One region of the Alkalicoccus luteus genome, then DNA from elsewhere that is predicted to be linked to it. Evidence: riboswitches for the same ligand, from Rfam matches in the RefSeq annotation. Region 1 holds a riboswitch; the other holds the start of a gene.

Region 1 (7,987 bases):
GCCGGATCCCGGTTCCAATCCGTTTGGGAACATTGTTTTCGGCGCTGTAAGATTCAACAAAGCCGCCGCTCCTTTCTTCCATACCGATGGATGCTGCACGAGTCCGAAGCACGGCGACGATAACAGCAGCATGTCCGGACGCGGTACTGACTGTTTACGCACAACAGTTGACGCAATCAGCCCGCCCATACTGTGTCCGAATAAAAGCAGCGGTCCTTCGCGCCTTTTTGCCTCTTTTATCCATGCTGTCACGGTATCCACATATTCCTGAAAGCTGTCAATATGGCCGCGAGGACCGGGTGTCGTGCCCTGTCCGGGAAGATCCCCCATGATCACATCGAATCCAATATCATTAAAGCGGCGGATCAGCCAATCATAGCGACGATGATATTCCCCCGCTCCGTGTACAATCACTACCGTTCCTTCCGCATTCTGATCCGTTTCCCATGTCCACATTCCTGCTGTCACTCCTTGATACGGTCGCTGCCGCAGTTGGTATTTTCTTCATCTTCGCTTTTTCTGACTTCCGCGTCAACAAAGAAGCTGTGCATCCCGGCTGTAAGTAAGGTACGATAAAGAAAATGATGGAAGGAGAGGAAGCCGTGATACATTATCCGTATGAAGGAAAAACACCAGACGTTCATGCCGGCGCCTATATTGCCGAAAACGCAGTCATTACTGGCGATGTGAAGATTCATGATGGTGCAAGCATTTGGTATCATACAGTGATCAGGGGCGATGTCGCTCCGACGATCATCGAACGAAACGTCAATATCCAGGATCAAAGCCTGCTTCATCAAAGTCCAGGGCTGCCGCTGCATATTCATGAAGGCGTCACCGTCGGCCACCAATGTATGCTGCACTCTTGCATAATTGAAAAAAACGCTCTGATTGGGATGGGAAGCACCGTTCTCGATGGAGCAGTCATCCGCGAAGGGGCTTTTATCGGCGCCGGCAGTCTCGTAACTCCAGGCACTGAAATTCCCCCTGGTAAGCTTGCACTTGGAAGACCTGCACGTGTCGTCCGTGATTTGACAGAAGAGGATCAGGCAGAAATGAAGCGGATTAGGGAAAGTTATGTGGAAAAAGGACGCACGTACAAAGCGATGCAGGAAAGCCGCTACCATCATTTCCCGGGAAATAGTCAGAGAGGAGATTGAACGATGCCATATGTAAACATTAAGGTAACGAAGGAACACGGCGGGTTAACGAAGGAACAAAAAGCAGATTTAATCGAGGGGGTAACCGGACTTCTAGAAGAGAAGCTGCAGAAAAACCCTGCTTCGACAGTGGTGATCATCGAGGAGATCGACATGGACAACTATGGACTCGGTGCCGAACAAATTTCAGAAAAACGAAAGCGGCAGTCGTAAAGCCGTTTCCGCACGCAAAAAAGCTGCCGGTTTCCTGATTGATTAGGCCGGCAGCTCTCTATTTGATTTCCATGACTGGCTCTCTCCTTCAGGCGGTGGTGGTTTTCTCGGTCATCAGCCGTTTCAAGCCCTTCACTTCCAAGTGCTGAAACGCTGTGTTTCCGGATAGATGAAGTTTAATCGTATCACGTTTTGGCTGTAAATCCTGATGAATATAAATGGTGCATCCTTCTACCTCATATTTAGCATAATGATCTTCCTTTGACGGCTCCTGAGGAATACAGTGAAAATCAACGAAAATTCGCTTGTTTTTGAACTCTCCCGGAAACGGAAAAACTTCTACCGTGCACGTCCCTCCCTGCTTTTGCAGCCATTCTCTTGTCCGCTTGTCAGCTTCAATCCTCATGATTGATTCCTCCTAATTACATCTAAGAAAACCCGCAGGCTCCAAGCGGTTGTAAGCCTGCAAAGTATCTTGTAACCCTCGCATTTCCTTTTTTATGGTACGTTAAAACGGGCAGTTTATGTGAAAATCTATGATTGTTTTTCTTTTCGCGTCTTCACAATAAGCAAGCGAAATTGTTGCGGTTTAATTCATACACCATTAGAAAAAAGCTGCACCGACGTCATATCGGTGCAGCGTTGATTCCTTTATTCTGCGGCTCATTATTTTCCGATGAGCTGCATCGCTTCTGCTTCCAGCGTTTCTGCTTTATCCGTTTTTTCCCACGGCAGTTCAATGTCTGTACGTCCAAAGTGGCCATAGGCAGCAGTTTGCTTGTAAATTGGACGGCGCAGATCCAGCATTTTAATAATGCCGGCCGGACGGAGGTCAAAGTTGTTCCGCACGACCTGGACAAGTACGTCTTCGGATACTTTTCCGGAATCAAACGTATCGATAGCGATGGAAACCGGCTGCGCTACGCCGATCGCATAGGCCAGCTGCACTTCACACTTATCGGCAAGTCCGGAAGCGACGATGTTTTTCGCCACATAGCGTGCGGCATAAGCCGCTGACCGGTCAACCTTCGTTGCGTCTTTTCCGGAGAACGCACCCCCGCCGTGTCTCGCATAGCCGCCGTACGTATCAACGATGATTTTACGTCCTGTCAGGCCTGCATCTCCCTGAGGCCCACCAATCACGAAGCGTCCTGTCGGATTGATGAAGTATTTCGTTTCTTCATCAAGCAGATCAGCTGAGACGACCGGTTTGATGACGTGCTCTGTCAGATCCTGTTTGATCTGCTCCAGCGTTATTTCAGGGTGATGCTGTGCGGAGATGACGATCGTATCTACCCGTAAAGGCTGCTGATTCTCATCGTATTCCACTGTAACCTGTACTTTCCCATCCGGTCGCAGATAGTCGACAATCTGTTCTTTTCGCACCTCTGTCAAGCGTCGAGCGAGCTTGTGAGAAAGGGAGATCGGCAGCGGCATCAGCTCCGGCGTCTGATTATCTGCATAGCCGAACATCAGCCCTTGGTCCCCTGCACCAATCGATTCAATTTCTTCATCTGTCATTTGACCTTCACGTGCTTCCAGTGCCTGGTCAACTCCGGCTGCAATATCAGCTGACTGTTCGTCAATGGACGTCAATACCGCACATGTTTCATAATCAAAGCCGTATTTTGCGCGTACATAGCCGATATCCTTCAGTGTTTCCCGCACAACTCGCGGAATGTCCACATAGGTAGACGTTGTAATTTCACCTGCAACGAGTACTAAACCGGTATTAACAGAAGTTTCACAGGCAACCCGAGCGTTCGGGTCGTGCGTCATAATTTCATCCAGAATAGAGTCTGAGATTTGATCACAGATTTTATCCGGGTGACCTTCCGTTACTGATTCTGATGTAAACAAACGTGTTTTTCCTGCCATGGTAGGAATCCTCCTCGAACAATATTACGGCACTCATTTTCCCAGCCATCAATCCCACAGATGAGGGCTGTCCGGTTACATAAACAAAAAACCTTCTCCGTTGAGGAGAAGGCTGTCTCGTTTCCTTTCACCTCTTATCGGTCAGAACACGATTCATGTGTTCTGCAGGTTGGCACCGTTCACCTTTTTTACTCAAGTGATGGTTGCCGGGCTTCGCAGGGCCTGTCCCTCCGCCAGCTCGGGATAAGAGTATCCGCTTTTGAGAATGATACCCAACATCGGTCCCAATGTCAACTGCCGGCTATCAGGAGTCACCATTATGTTCGAAGCTGTCCACTTCAGCTGTAAAGGTATGTACGTACACGTAAACAAATTTGATTGTAAAAATCTCTCCAAATCCATTGATTTCCTTAATTAGTATGTTATAAATAAAATATATGACATACTAATAGATGAGGGGGCGGATGATTGATGAGCATGATTTACGATGATCTCCGGCTTGCTTCCGTTTTGAAGCAAAAAAATGTACGAAAACAGCTTAGTGTATCGGCGCTGGTGGAAACTGCCATTAGAAAAGAAGAGGGGATGCTCTCAAGCTCGGGTGCATTTCGAGCCTTAACAGGTGAATTTACGGGACGGTCTCCTAAAGATCGGTTTATTGTAAAGGAAGCAGCGTCAACAGATGTGGACTGGAACGATATTAATCGTCCGGTAACGCCGGAGATTTTTGAAAAGCTGGAGCAGAAGGTGCTTGCTTATTTAGCCGAGCTGCCGGAGCTTTATGTCCGTGAAGCTGCTGCAGGTGCTGATGAGAATGCCAGACTCCCGATTACGGTCGTCAATGAGCTTGCCTGGCATCAGTTGTTTGCCATGCAGCTGTTCCTTCGTCCGGAAGAAATAGAGGGCGAAGCTTCCATGGAGCCATTCACTATCCTATCCGCCCCAGGGTTTCAGGCCGACCCCCATGTAGACGGCACGGAGTCAGAAGTATTCGTCATGATTTCATTCAGCCGCAGAAAGATTTTGATAGGCGGAACCGCGTACGCAGGGGAGATGAAAAAGTCGATCTTTTCTGTTATGAATTATTTGCTGCCGGAACTGAACGTGCTGCCGATGCACTGCTCGGCCAACGCCGATCATGAGGACCGTACCGCCTTGTTTTTCGGGCTTTCCGGTACTGGAAAAACGACGCTCTCTGCCGCCCCGGACCGGCTTCTGATCGGAGATGATGAACACGGTTGGTCAGACTCTGGTATTTTCAATATTGAGGGCGGGTGCTATGCAAAGTGTATCGGACTGGAACGTGAGAAAGAGCCTGAGATTTATCACGCCGTTACGTTCGGATCGGTACTGGAAAACGTTGTTCTGCAGGAGGATCGTTCTCCGGATTTCCACGACGGCTCCCTGACGGAAAACACGCGGGCAGCCTATCCGCTGACAGCTGTTCCGTCTGCTAAGCTACCAAGCACCGGCGGTCATCCTGATGTGATTTTGTTTCTTACAGCCGACGCAACCGGTGTTCTGCCTCCAATCAGCCGTCTGACACCTCAGCAGGCGATGTATCATTTCTTGTCCGGCTACACAAGCAAGCTGGCAGGCACTGAAAGAGGCGTCACCGTACCGCAGCCTGTTTTCTCGCCATGCTTCGGTGCCCCATTCCTGCCCCGCGAGGCTGCCTCATATGCGGAAATGCTCGGCGACCGTATGAAGAAGCATCGTACGGACGTCTACCTTGTGAATACGGGATGGACGGGCGGTCCTTGCGGCACTGGCCGGCGGATGGATTTGAAGTTTACCCGTGCTATGGTGAATGCAGCTGTCAAAGGTGACCTTGCCCGTACGGCTGTCATTACAGATCCTGTTTTTGGGCTTGATGTGCCGGCCAGCTGTCCGGGGGTTCCATCTGAAGTGCTTCAGCCGAGACTTGTTTGGGACAGCCTGGACGAATATGAACAGGCTGCGCTGGATCTTGCTGCAAAGTTCAAAGCAAATTTCACTCGATTCTCATCTACAACAGCTGACATTCTCCGCGGAGGACCAGTCGTATAGTGCAAAGAAGCCCGGGCCGCTGCAAACAGGCGGTCCGGGCTTCTTATGTGTGTTCCTGTCAGCTGGAAGCTGCGTTCAGAAAGCGCGCCTCAATTTCTTTCATACTGAGGGGAAGCACCTCATCTTTCATTATGAAGCTGTAGTTCTTTTTTTTCTTTGGCTGGTGCGGAAGGCGTTCCAGCAGCAGCGGTCCTTCGGTTTCAAAGTAGCTTTCTTTTTTCTCAAGTCGATCCACTTCTGCAAAATACACGTTCTTAATGACCGTTTCTGCTCTGCCTTCAACCATGTATTGCCCAACATAATGAAGCGTGGAAACGTGTCCGCCTGTCTCTTCATATACTTCTCTCACAGCCGCCTCGTCAGCCGATTCTCCAGGCTCCACTTTTCCGCCCGGGAACTCGATTCCTCTGGATGGATGCCTTGTCAGCAGCCAGCTGTCACGATAACGGCATACGACCCAGACATGTCTTGGATCGCCTGAAAACGGCGCGTTTTCTGTAGAATAGGTGACCGTATTTCGGTAGAAATCTTTAAACACATGTTCACTCATCTGTGACATCTCCTTCAGCCTCTGCCCGTCTGCGAATCCATTTGTATTCATCCGGCCTGTTCATGTTAAAAAAGGACTGGGTGATCGTTTCCTTTTTTATGCCTGCTTCCATCATATCGGCCTCAGATACAGTGTCAACTTTTATGCTGTCAAGCAGCGCTCCCATGGACCGTTTCTCTTCATCCAGGCATGCTGTCACCAGTGGAAGCAGCGAACAGCGGTAAGCTGCAAGCAGAGGCTGTCTTCTTCCATCCGCTTCCGGAACAACCGCATCCGCATTTGTCTTCGCTGCTCGCTGCACCAGCAGCTTCACGATGTCTTCGCTGATGAGCGGCATATCACATGCCGCAGCGATACACCAGACGGCCTGCGTTTGCTCCATTGCCGTTTCCAAACCCGCCAGAGGGCCTTCAAAAGGTCGTTTATCTGCAAAGACGGGAATGTCCAGCTCCTGCTTTAATGCGGCTTCATTAGCAATACAGAGCTGTTCATCTGTCACACGGAGCGAACGCAGTGTATGTGCAGCTGCAGACAAGCCATTAATACGGAGCAGCGCTTTATTTCCGCCCATCCGGCTTGACCGCCCGCCTGCAAGGAGAACTCCTGCTGTGTAAATCTGCATCGCTGTCCCCTCCTCTCATGGCTACAATATTGGACTCAATAATCCCGAAATACCCTCTTTTATTTTCACGCCGGCACTGCGCCGGTCGTACTCTTTTTTGGTTAGCATGCGGCATCGCTGTTTATCCGATTCAAATAATTCCTCCAGCGTCATCGCTGTATGGCTGTCGAACACGAGTGCATTGATTTCGAAATTAAGTCGAAAGCTTCGCGCATCCAGATTGGTTGTTCCGACAGTGGCAATTTCACTGTCCACCGTCATCATTTTCGCATGCAGAAATCCTTCTTCATATAAGTAAACATGAACCCCCTCATATTGAAGAAGCTCTCCAAGAAACAGCCTTGAGGCCCAAAACACAAATGGGTGATCCGGGACGCCTGGGATCATAATGTGCATCCTTACCCCGGACGTCACAGCCATTTTACAGGCATCCATAAAGCTTTTATCCGGAATAAAATACGGGGTCTGAATATAAATATCGTGTTCCGCGCTCATGATCATTTTAATCATCATGTTTTTTAAATGCTCTGTTTTTGAATTGGGCCCGCTCGTCACAATTTGCACAGGCTTCATGGAACGGACTTTGTGAGAAGCAAACGCAAACGATTCATCTTCCCGATGCTTCTTATCCCCTGCATACGTCCAGTCCAGAATAAAACGATCCTGAATCAAGGAGACAGCGTCCCCTTCCATGCGAAGGTGCGTGTCACGCCAGTAGCCGAACTTTTTGTCGATGCCCAGGTATTCGTTACCGACGTTAAATCCGCCGATGTAGCCGATTTTACCATCTATAATACAGACTTTCCGGTGGTTCCGGTTATTCATCCGCAGATTAACGGGACCGAAGATCGCAGGAAAAAAGATTCGCACCTCTCCGCCGTGCTCCAAAAGCACGTTGAAATCCTTCTCTTTTAGGCTTCTCGATCCGACGCCGTCATAAAGCAGGCGCACCTTCACACCAGCTGCAGCCCGTTCTTCCAGCCGGTCAAGCAGCCTCCGCCCGAGGGCGTCCCGCTGAATAATGTAGTATTGTATATTAATTTCAGACTGCGCATGCTCGATATCTGCGATCAGCTGGTCAAATTTTTGATGGCCGTCATGAAGAATCATTAAGCTGTTCGTCAGCCCGATGAGCGATTTCGGCGCTCGCAGATTCATCTCCATCAGCTGACGGTATTTATGTCGAACGGCTGGCGGCATTTCCATTTCGTCCTTCTCAAGCCGCTCCAGCTGGCCCTGAATTTGATGCGCATAATAGGTCTGCTCATCGACACTGAGGTTGTAAAAATTATCACTTTTCAGCTGCCGGCCAAGAAACAGGTAAATGATAAACCCAAGAATAGGCAGAAAGAACAGGACAAGCACCCAGGCCCACGTCGATCCCGCATCACGGCGTTCCACGAAGATGACAAAGCAGGCAAGCAGAATGTTCATTAAAATAACCGTGTTCAATGTCCACGCCAGCACAACGGTAACATCCATCCCGTTCCTCCCCTTTCGTTCTATCTGCTCTTC
Region 2 (7,987 bases), on a different contig from region 1:
TTACACCGGATACTTCGCTTGGATACTGCATCGCAAGGAAAAGTCCTGCGCGTGCACGCTCGTCAACTTCCATCTCAAACAGGTCTTCCCCATTAAATGTCGCTTCGCCGCTCGTTACTTCATAGTTAGGGTGCCCCATCAGTGCAGAAGCAAGCGTCGACTTCCCTGTACCGTTTGGTCCCATAATCGCGTGGATTTCGCCACCTTTTACTTCAATGCCGAATCCTTTTAAAATTTCCTTATCCTCGATGGATACGTGCAGATCTTTCACACTCAGGCTTGGCTTAGTCATGAATGATACCTCCATATTTTTTGAAAGTTAGTTTATATACATGTTATAATAGTCGTTGTGCCGAAGCACGTTTCTATCATAACACAGGAACCTTCAATAGATTCTCTAATTATTTTCATTCTAATCTTATCTTATCTATTAACTGAGTTCAAGGAAAAGAGATAATTTAATAAAGAGTCAGCGGTATCAGTACATTGTCATCTTCTATCGTGTCCGCTTCACCGAACAGCTTCTTCAAGTTCATTCTCAATAGAATGGGCTTTTTTTGTTTTAATTGAGAATAAATCTTAATTAACCTTTCTACAGATTGAGCAGAACGGAAAAAGCATGCCTGAAGGACATTTCGTCCCGGCATGCTTTTTAGTCATGTATAGGCTGAGTGTTTTGTTCTATCCGTGAAGAAACTGCTGTACAATTTTCTGGCTTTCTGCATATTCCTGATCCCTTGCAGTTTCTACCTGCATTCTGTTCTCAAGTTTGGAATTGTATTCCCCGTAGCACATTCCGTGGGACGACTGCATTGCCTTTTCCATTTCTACAGTGTGTTTCGTCGTAATAAGATGGATAGCTCATCACATTCCTTCCAGATAATTTGTCCTCTTTGTTCAAGGGATGATGTAAGTATAGTATGGAACGGCTTGTGAACCAATGCGCATGCAGCGTTATATTATCTGACAATTCACTCTCCTTGTCCATTTGCTTATTTCAAGTCTTCTATCTGTACATTTTGGGACATTTTCTCCCATTTGCTCTACCTTTCACAAATGAAGCGCTTACATAGTGATGGACTTGTCTACCCCTTTAGTATCAAGGTTTCCAGCTCGCTGACGCCTTGTGTTTTTCAGCAAAAATTGAAGCTGAAATAATTGCCTGACGGCGGGACCAGTTCTGTATTATTGATCGATTTCCTTCAGGCAATATAACCTTTGCGGCGGCTTACGTTATTTATTCGTTTTGCCGATTTGTTTTATTGTGTCAATCATTTTTAGATTCTGATGGATTTATTCAGGCGGCATTGAATTGCGTTGCCACGGCGCCGTGTACCTTTGCCTGCCAGTTACGCTCCTTTTAATATATATGCCGGCGGCCGGGCATTTATCCGAAGCCGCAAACGGTTCATCCGGAAAGAGAAACGATGCAATGAACAAACGGAAGACCGCCCTTCACGTGAAGGACGGTCCCGGTGAATGACGTCATTACTCAGCTGGAATAACGGCGCCTTCGTATTCTTCTTCTATAAAGTCACGGACATCGTCAGACAATAGCACGTCTACAAGAATGTCAGCGCGTGGATCGTCTTCATCTTCGCCGCGGACCGCAATGACGTTGGCATACGGATTGTCCTCAGCGGATTCAAGTGCGATCGCATCTTCCTGTGGATTAAGACCTGCATCAAGCGCGTAGTTCGAGTTGATCAGGATCGCATCTGCTTCGTTGTTCTCATAAGCAGTTGGCAGCAGAGCCGCTTCTACGTTTGCCTGGAAGTTAAAGTCATTCGGGTTCTCTGCAATGTCATCAACCGTTGCTTCAATTCCGACGCCTTCCTCCAGCGTAATCAGACCTTCCTCTTCAAGCATGGTCAAAATTCGGCCGTGGTCAGCTACGGAGTCACTCATAATAATATCCGCGCCTTCCGGCAGATCTTCCAGCGTATCATAGTCCTGAGAGTAAAGACCGATCGGCTCGATGTGAATACCGCCTTTGTTCACAAAGTCATAGCCAAATTCATCGATTTGAGACTCAAGATACGGCACGTGCTGGAAATAGTTCGCATCCAGCTCTCCTTCATCCAGTGCCTGGTTAGGAAGGATGTAGTCGTTGAATGTTACGATTTCCAGTTCAATGCCCTCTTCTTCAAGCATAGGAGCAGCAAATTCCAAAATTTCAGCGTGTGGAATGTTGGACGCTCCAACAGTGAGCGGCTCAAAATCACCAGCTGCTTCTTCATCTGCTTCATTGTCTTCCTCGTTACCTGCTTCATCGGCGTTATTGTCAGCCGGTTCACTGTTATTTTCTACGTCCTCGACGTTGTCAGCATTATCGCCGCTGTTGATCTCCGTCGTGTTATTGTTTTCTCCTTCGCCGCATGCTGCGAGAAAGGCCAGTGATAAAGCACTGATTCCTGCAAGTTGAATGGTACGTTTCATTTGATTCATTCCTCCTGATTTATCGTTTATCTATTTTATTCGTAATCATATCGCCAATGAACTGAAGGGCAAATACAATTACCAGAATAATCACGGTTGCAGTGAGCGTTATTTCCGGATTGTTTCGCTGGAACCCATCCCGGAAGGCCAGGTCACCAAGTCCGCCTGCACCGATGACACCTGCCATTGCCGTGTAGCTGACAAGCGCAATGGCTGTAACGGTGATCCCGGAAACAAGTGCCGGCATCGATTCCGGAAGCAGAACTTTACGAATAATCTGTCCGTTTGTGGCCCCCATAGCTTTCGATGCTTCAATAACTCCTTTATCGATTTCACGAAGCGCAATCTCTACCATTCGAGCGTAAAAAGGTGCAGCTCCGATAATTAATGCCGGAAGAGCAGCCGATGGTCCAAGAAATGTGCCGACGATCGATCGAGTAAACGGGATAAGCAGTACAATTAATATAATGAAAGGAATCGATCGGAAAATGTTTACATACGCCCCGATAACAAAGTGCGCCGCTTTATTTTCCCAAAGCTGCTTGCGATCGGTTAGGAATAAAAGCAGTCCGAGAACAATCCCGAAGACAAACGTAAACACGAGTGCTACAACAGACATGTAAAGTGTTTCGACAGTGGCATTCCACATGTTGTCCCAGTTTACATCCCCAAGGAACGCTGCCTGAATGATAACGTTATCCACCGTGGATCACCTCCACTTCAACTTCCTGTTCGCGGATATAGGCGACCGCCTGCTGAACGGTATCAGCTTCCCCGTTCATACTGACGAACAAGGAGCCGTAGGACCCGTGCTGCGTCTGCGAAATCTTTCCTTGCAAAATGCTGATATCGACGTCGAATTTACGTACAACGTCTGTGATCAACGGCCGCTGCGTATCGCCGCCGACAAACGTCAGCTGCAGAACATGACCGATGCCCTCGCGGTCCAGCAGGTGGTTCAGTGCCTCTTCTGTCTCTTCCGGCTCAGTCACCTGCTTCACGAATTCCTTCGTCATCGCCTGCTGCGGGCGGCGGAAAATATCGAGAACGTCTCCCTGCTCCACGATCTTCCCGGCTTCCATTACAGCAACCCGGTGACATATTTTCCGGATCACATGCATTTCGTGCGTGATCAGAACGATCGTCAGCCCAAGCTTTGCATTGATGTCGACGAGCAGATCGAGAATCGAATCCGTCGTCTTAGGATCAAGTGCGGACGTCGCTTCGTCACAGAGCAGCACTTTCGGATCGTTTGCCAGCGCACGGGCAATGCCGACACGCTGCTTTTGACCGCCGCTCAGCTGAGATGGATAGGAACCGTCCCGTCCGTCTAACCCGACGAGCTGAATTAATTCATCGACTCGTTTCTTCTGCTCCTCCTTCGGCACCCCTTTGATCTCAAGCGGAAATGCAATGTTTTCCGCAACCGTTCGGGACCAGAGCAGATTGAAATGTTGAAAAATCATGCCGATCTCCTGCCGGGCCTCTCTCAGCTTTCCTTTAGATAAGCTGTGCATTGGCCGTCCGGCGACATCGACCTCTCCTGAAGTCGGTGCTTCCAGCATGTTAAGCATGCGGATCAGCGTACTTTTACCAGCACCACTGTACCCGATTACTCCAAATATTTCTCCTTTATCAATTGTCAGATCAATATCATCCACTGCCCGGACGTCGCCGTCTTTCGTGTGGAAAATTTTCGCTAGCTTCGAGAGCGTAATCAACAGAGAAACTCCTTTCCATCTATTTGCAATTAAACATACCTCTTTAGTCCATTTAACGCACAGAAGCGTTCATGCAAAAAAATATAACGTACGAAAAAAGCCCTTCTGCCATACAGATGAGCAGAAAGGCTTTCTTGTTTAAAAAGAAAAGCTTTCTTCTCATCTGCCGGACGTTCGTCATCCGCAGGAATTGGCACCTTCTGTACGCGTGTACAGTGGTTGCCGGGTTTCATCGGGCCAGTCCCTCCACCTCTCATGATAAGAAGACTATTCGTTTTTTTCGTCTGATATGGATATTATCACTGCGATTTAAGCTTGTCAACAAAAAACGATCTGCTTCTTGAAAGCTGCCAATGACGTTCATGACGCTGGTCACCTGTCCAGAAAAAACCGTTCAGCTTTTGATAAGCCGAACGGTTTCAGATTGCTGTTCTATTCCTGATCAATCATGTTCTGGTAGGCATCCGCGTCCATCAGCTTGTCGACATCGTCCTGGCTGGACACTTCTACGACAACCATCCACGCCTGCTCATATGGGGACTCGTTTACGAGCTCTGGAGAATCCTCCAGTTCTTCGTTGATTTCCACCACTTTTCCGCTGACTGGCGCGTAAAGCTCGGAAACCGTTTTAACCGATTCCACACTTCCAAATGGTTCGTCTGCCTTCAGCTCATCTCCAACCTCCGGCAGTTCTACGAATACGATATCGCCTAATTCACTCTGTGCGAAATCAGTGATGCCGATTCGTACTTTTCCATCTTCCTCTTTTACCCATTCGTGCTCTTCTGAATACTTATAATCCTTTGGCAGGCTCATGCTTCGGATCCCTCCATCTGCGTAGTAAGTAAACAAACACTTCCTCTTCCACTATAATATAACAGCTGCTGGCACCGCAACCGGCGGAAGCTTATTTCCAGGTTTTCTCGTAGTCTGCTTCGCGGAAGCCGACTGTGACATGTCCATCTTTTGCAGCAATCGGACGCTTGATCAGCATACCGTCTGACGCAAGCAGTTCCAGCTGCTCTTCTTCCGGCATATCCCCAAGCTTATCCTTTAAGCCAAGCTCACGGTATTTCTGTCCGCTCGTGTTGAAGAACCGCTTCAGCGGCAGCCCGCTCTGTTCATGAAGTTTTTTGAGCTCATCTTTAGAAGGCGGATGTTCAACAATATGTACCTCTTCTAATGCGACTCCTTCATTTTCCAACCACTTTTTAGCTTTTTTACACGTCGTGCATTTCGGATAATGATAAAACGTTACGCTCATCGCTCTCACTCCTTTCCTCATTCAGTTTACCGCATCTCGCATCATTGTTCTATCTTCTGTTGCGCCGGTGAAGCAATTTCGATATACTTTCGATAAATCGTAATTATTTCGTTTTACAATTTCTTTCAGGAGTTGATTTAGATGCGTGACGTTTCATGGCTCATCGTTGGAGGCGGCATACAAGGGATGACGGCAGCGGTTCATCTTTGCAGACAGGCCGGCATCTCCGCTGCAGATATTGCTGTGGTAGACCCTCATCCAGAGCCGCTTGCTGTTTGGAAAGAACGTACAGAAAAAATCAGAATGCCCTATTTACGCTCCACGTTCGTTCACCATTTGTCGCCGGATCCATTAGAGCTGGAGAAGCGGGGCGACAGCTTTCTCGGCCGCTACAAGCGTCCCTCCCGTTCTATGTTCTATGACACGTCTAAAGAGCTGCTGCAGGAAACAGGCATTGCTGACAGCTGGCTGCAGGATACGGTCGTTCACGTGGAAAAAAGTCAACCCGGCTGGACCGTTTATGGAAAAAAGAACACGTTGACGACAGCCAATCTCTTGTTAGCTCCCGGAGGCGGCAGCCGCCCTGTGATTCCCGCTGCCCTCCAGCCTGAGGCAGTGCACGTTTACGACCCGTCCTTTGACCCTGCTGCTGTTACCGGACGCGCCGTTGTCGTTGGAGGAGGTATTTCTGCTGCGCATACGGCGATTTATCTCGCCGAACAACGTCACACCGAAACCGTTTTGCTGCATCGCAAACCGCTTCGCGTTTCCCAGTTTGACAGCGATCCCGGCTGGCTCGGACCGAAGCGGATGCAGGCATTCAGCCGTATGGATCACCGAAGACGGCGCCGCTGCATTCACACAGAAAGACGGACTGGCACGATGACGCGCGAGCTGCTGTTTAAGCTGAGAAAGCTCGAACGGGATGGACGACTGACGATGATGCAGGATGAAGCTGCCGGATCCCGGCGCTGCGAAGACGGCATGGTCGAGCTTGAGCTCACGTCCGGAAGCCTTCTGTCAGCAGATTCCGTAACGGCGTGCACGGGCTTCTCCAAGGAGCTTCCCGGGTCCGCCTGGATTCAGCCGCTGATTGACGCTTATTCGCTTCCTTGTGCAGACTGCGGGTATCCAAAGCTTTCCCCATCGCTTATGTGGACAGATCGTCTTTACGTCACCGGTGCCCTCGCCGAGCTGGAAATCGGCCCGTCAGCGAGAAACATCGCCGGTGCCCAGCGCGCAGCCAGAAGGATCGCTGCATCTGTCTGCATGTGAAAACCCCGGTCCGCCTGTGGGGAGACAGGAGGACCGGGGTTTTCTGAGAGAATGTCTTTCTGCTGCCAGAAAGAAGATTATAATTATTTTAGGGCGGCATCCCGCCCTAAAGTAGCTAACAGTTATACGACGTAACGCTCTTCTGCAATGATCTTCTGCGCAAGCTCACGCTTTTTCGCGATCAGGTTCACCGGATTGTGGCGCGTCAGCTTTTTCAGAATAGACAGCATCGTTCTCAGGCTGTCCCCTTCTTCAAGTGCTACAAGGGATTCCTTCGCTACTGCTTCGATGTTATTGAATGCTTCCTGTGCATAAATCTGCGTCATGAGAAGCTTTTGAGCCGCTTTGTCTTCACCATCGCGGGCCATTGCTTTTTCTGTACGCAGAATCATCGATTCAATGTTGAATACTTCGTTCACGATATCTGCTACGTTCGCAAGCAGCTCCTGTTCCTTCTGCAGCTTTTCACCGTACTTTTGTGCAGCGGTGCCTGCAATCATGAGGAACACTTTCTTCGCGTTCTCCAGCAGGTAACGCTCCTGCTCAAGCGGCTCATCGCCGACTTCCTGAGGCATCATCATCATGAGCTCTTCCTGAAGACCTGCTGCCTGCTCCAGAAGCGGCAGTTCGCCTTTCATTGCTTTTCTCATAATCGTAGCCGGAACGAGCATGCGGTTGATTTCGTTTGTTCCTTCAAAAATACGGTTGATTCGGGAGTTCCGGTACATCGTTTCCACTTCGTACTCGGCCATGAAGCCGTATCCGCCGTGGATCTGTACCGCTTCGTCTACGACGAAATCCAGAACCTCTGAACCGAAGAATTTATTTAATGAGCACTCAATCGCATATTCACTGATCGCTTTTCCGATTGCGCCGCCGTCCTTCTGTTCTTCTTCGGACAGGTTTTCGAACGCCTGGTCAATCAGGCCGCCTGTGCGGTAGATCGTCGATTCCATCGCATACGTTTTCGCTGCCATTTCCGCAAGCTTCTTCTGAATCAGCGTGAACTTGGAAATGGACATTTTAAACTGCTTGCGCTCATTCGCGTATTTTGCCGAAAGCTCAATCGCACGCTTTGCGCCGCCGATACAGCCGACGCCGAGCTTATAACGCCCAACGTTCAGGATGTTGAAAGCAATGACGTGACCTTTGCCGACTTCTCCAAGAAGGTTCTCTTTCGGTACTTTAGCTTCGTCCAGAATCAGCGTCCGGGTAGAGGACCCTTTAATCCCCATCTTCTTCTCTTCCGGACCGACAGAAACGCCTTCATAGTCGCGCTCGACGATAA

Evidence for each region. A riboswitch is a leader RNA that binds a small molecule or an ion and turns the genes downstream of it on or off. The one in region 1 is predicted to bind S-adenosylmethionine.
Region 2: it holds a riboswitch for S-adenosylmethionine, as region 1 does, so the genes downstream of both, ACSZLD_RS07995 (methionine ABC transporter ATP-binding protein) here and metK (methionine adenosyltransferase) in region 1, are expected to answer to the same signal.

The regions. Positions count from the first base shown of each region.
Region 1 covers NZ_JBPZEY010000001.1:329,273-337,259, forward strand. Annotated here, with positions in the region: gene ACSZLD_RS01645 (alpha/beta fold hydrolase) at 1-456, opposite strand, end outside; gene ACSZLD_RS01650 (gamma carbonic anhydrase) at 603-1,160, shown strand; gene ACSZLD_RS01655 (tautomerase family protein) at 1,164-1,373, shown strand; gene ACSZLD_RS01660 (CC/Se motif family (seleno)protein) at 1,462-1,779, opposite strand; gene metK (methionine adenosyltransferase) at 2,040-3,251, opposite strand; SAM riboswitch class I at 3,383-3,501, opposite strand; gene pckA (phosphoenolpyruvate carboxykinase (ATP)) at 3,723-5,300, shown strand; gene ytkD (RNA deprotection pyrophosphohydrolase) at 5,359-5,850, opposite strand; gene mobA (molybdenum cofactor guanylyltransferase) at 5,843-6,472, opposite strand; gene cls (cardiolipin synthase) at 6,494-7,954, opposite strand.
Region 2 covers NZ_JBPZEY010000005.1:31,522-39,508, forward strand. Annotated here, with positions in the region: gene sufC (Fe-S cluster assembly ATPase SufC) at 1-292, opposite strand, end outside; gene ACSZLD_RS16865 (YuzK family famiily protein) at 682-825, opposite strand; gene ACSZLD_RS07985 (MetQ/NlpA family ABC transporter substrate-binding protein) at 1,489-2,439, opposite strand; gene ACSZLD_RS07990 (methionine ABC transporter permease) at 2,459-3,127, opposite strand; gene ACSZLD_RS07995 (methionine ABC transporter ATP-binding protein) at 3,135-4,160, opposite strand; SAM riboswitch class I at 4,317-4,425, opposite strand; gene gcvH (glycine cleavage system protein GcvH) at 4,593-4,976, opposite strand; gene ACSZLD_RS08005 (arsenate reductase family protein) at 5,068-5,424, opposite strand; gene ACSZLD_RS08010 (FAD/NAD(P)-binding protein) at 5,566-6,699, shown strand; gene ACSZLD_RS08015 (acyl-CoA dehydrogenase FadE) at 6,822-7,987, opposite strand, start outside.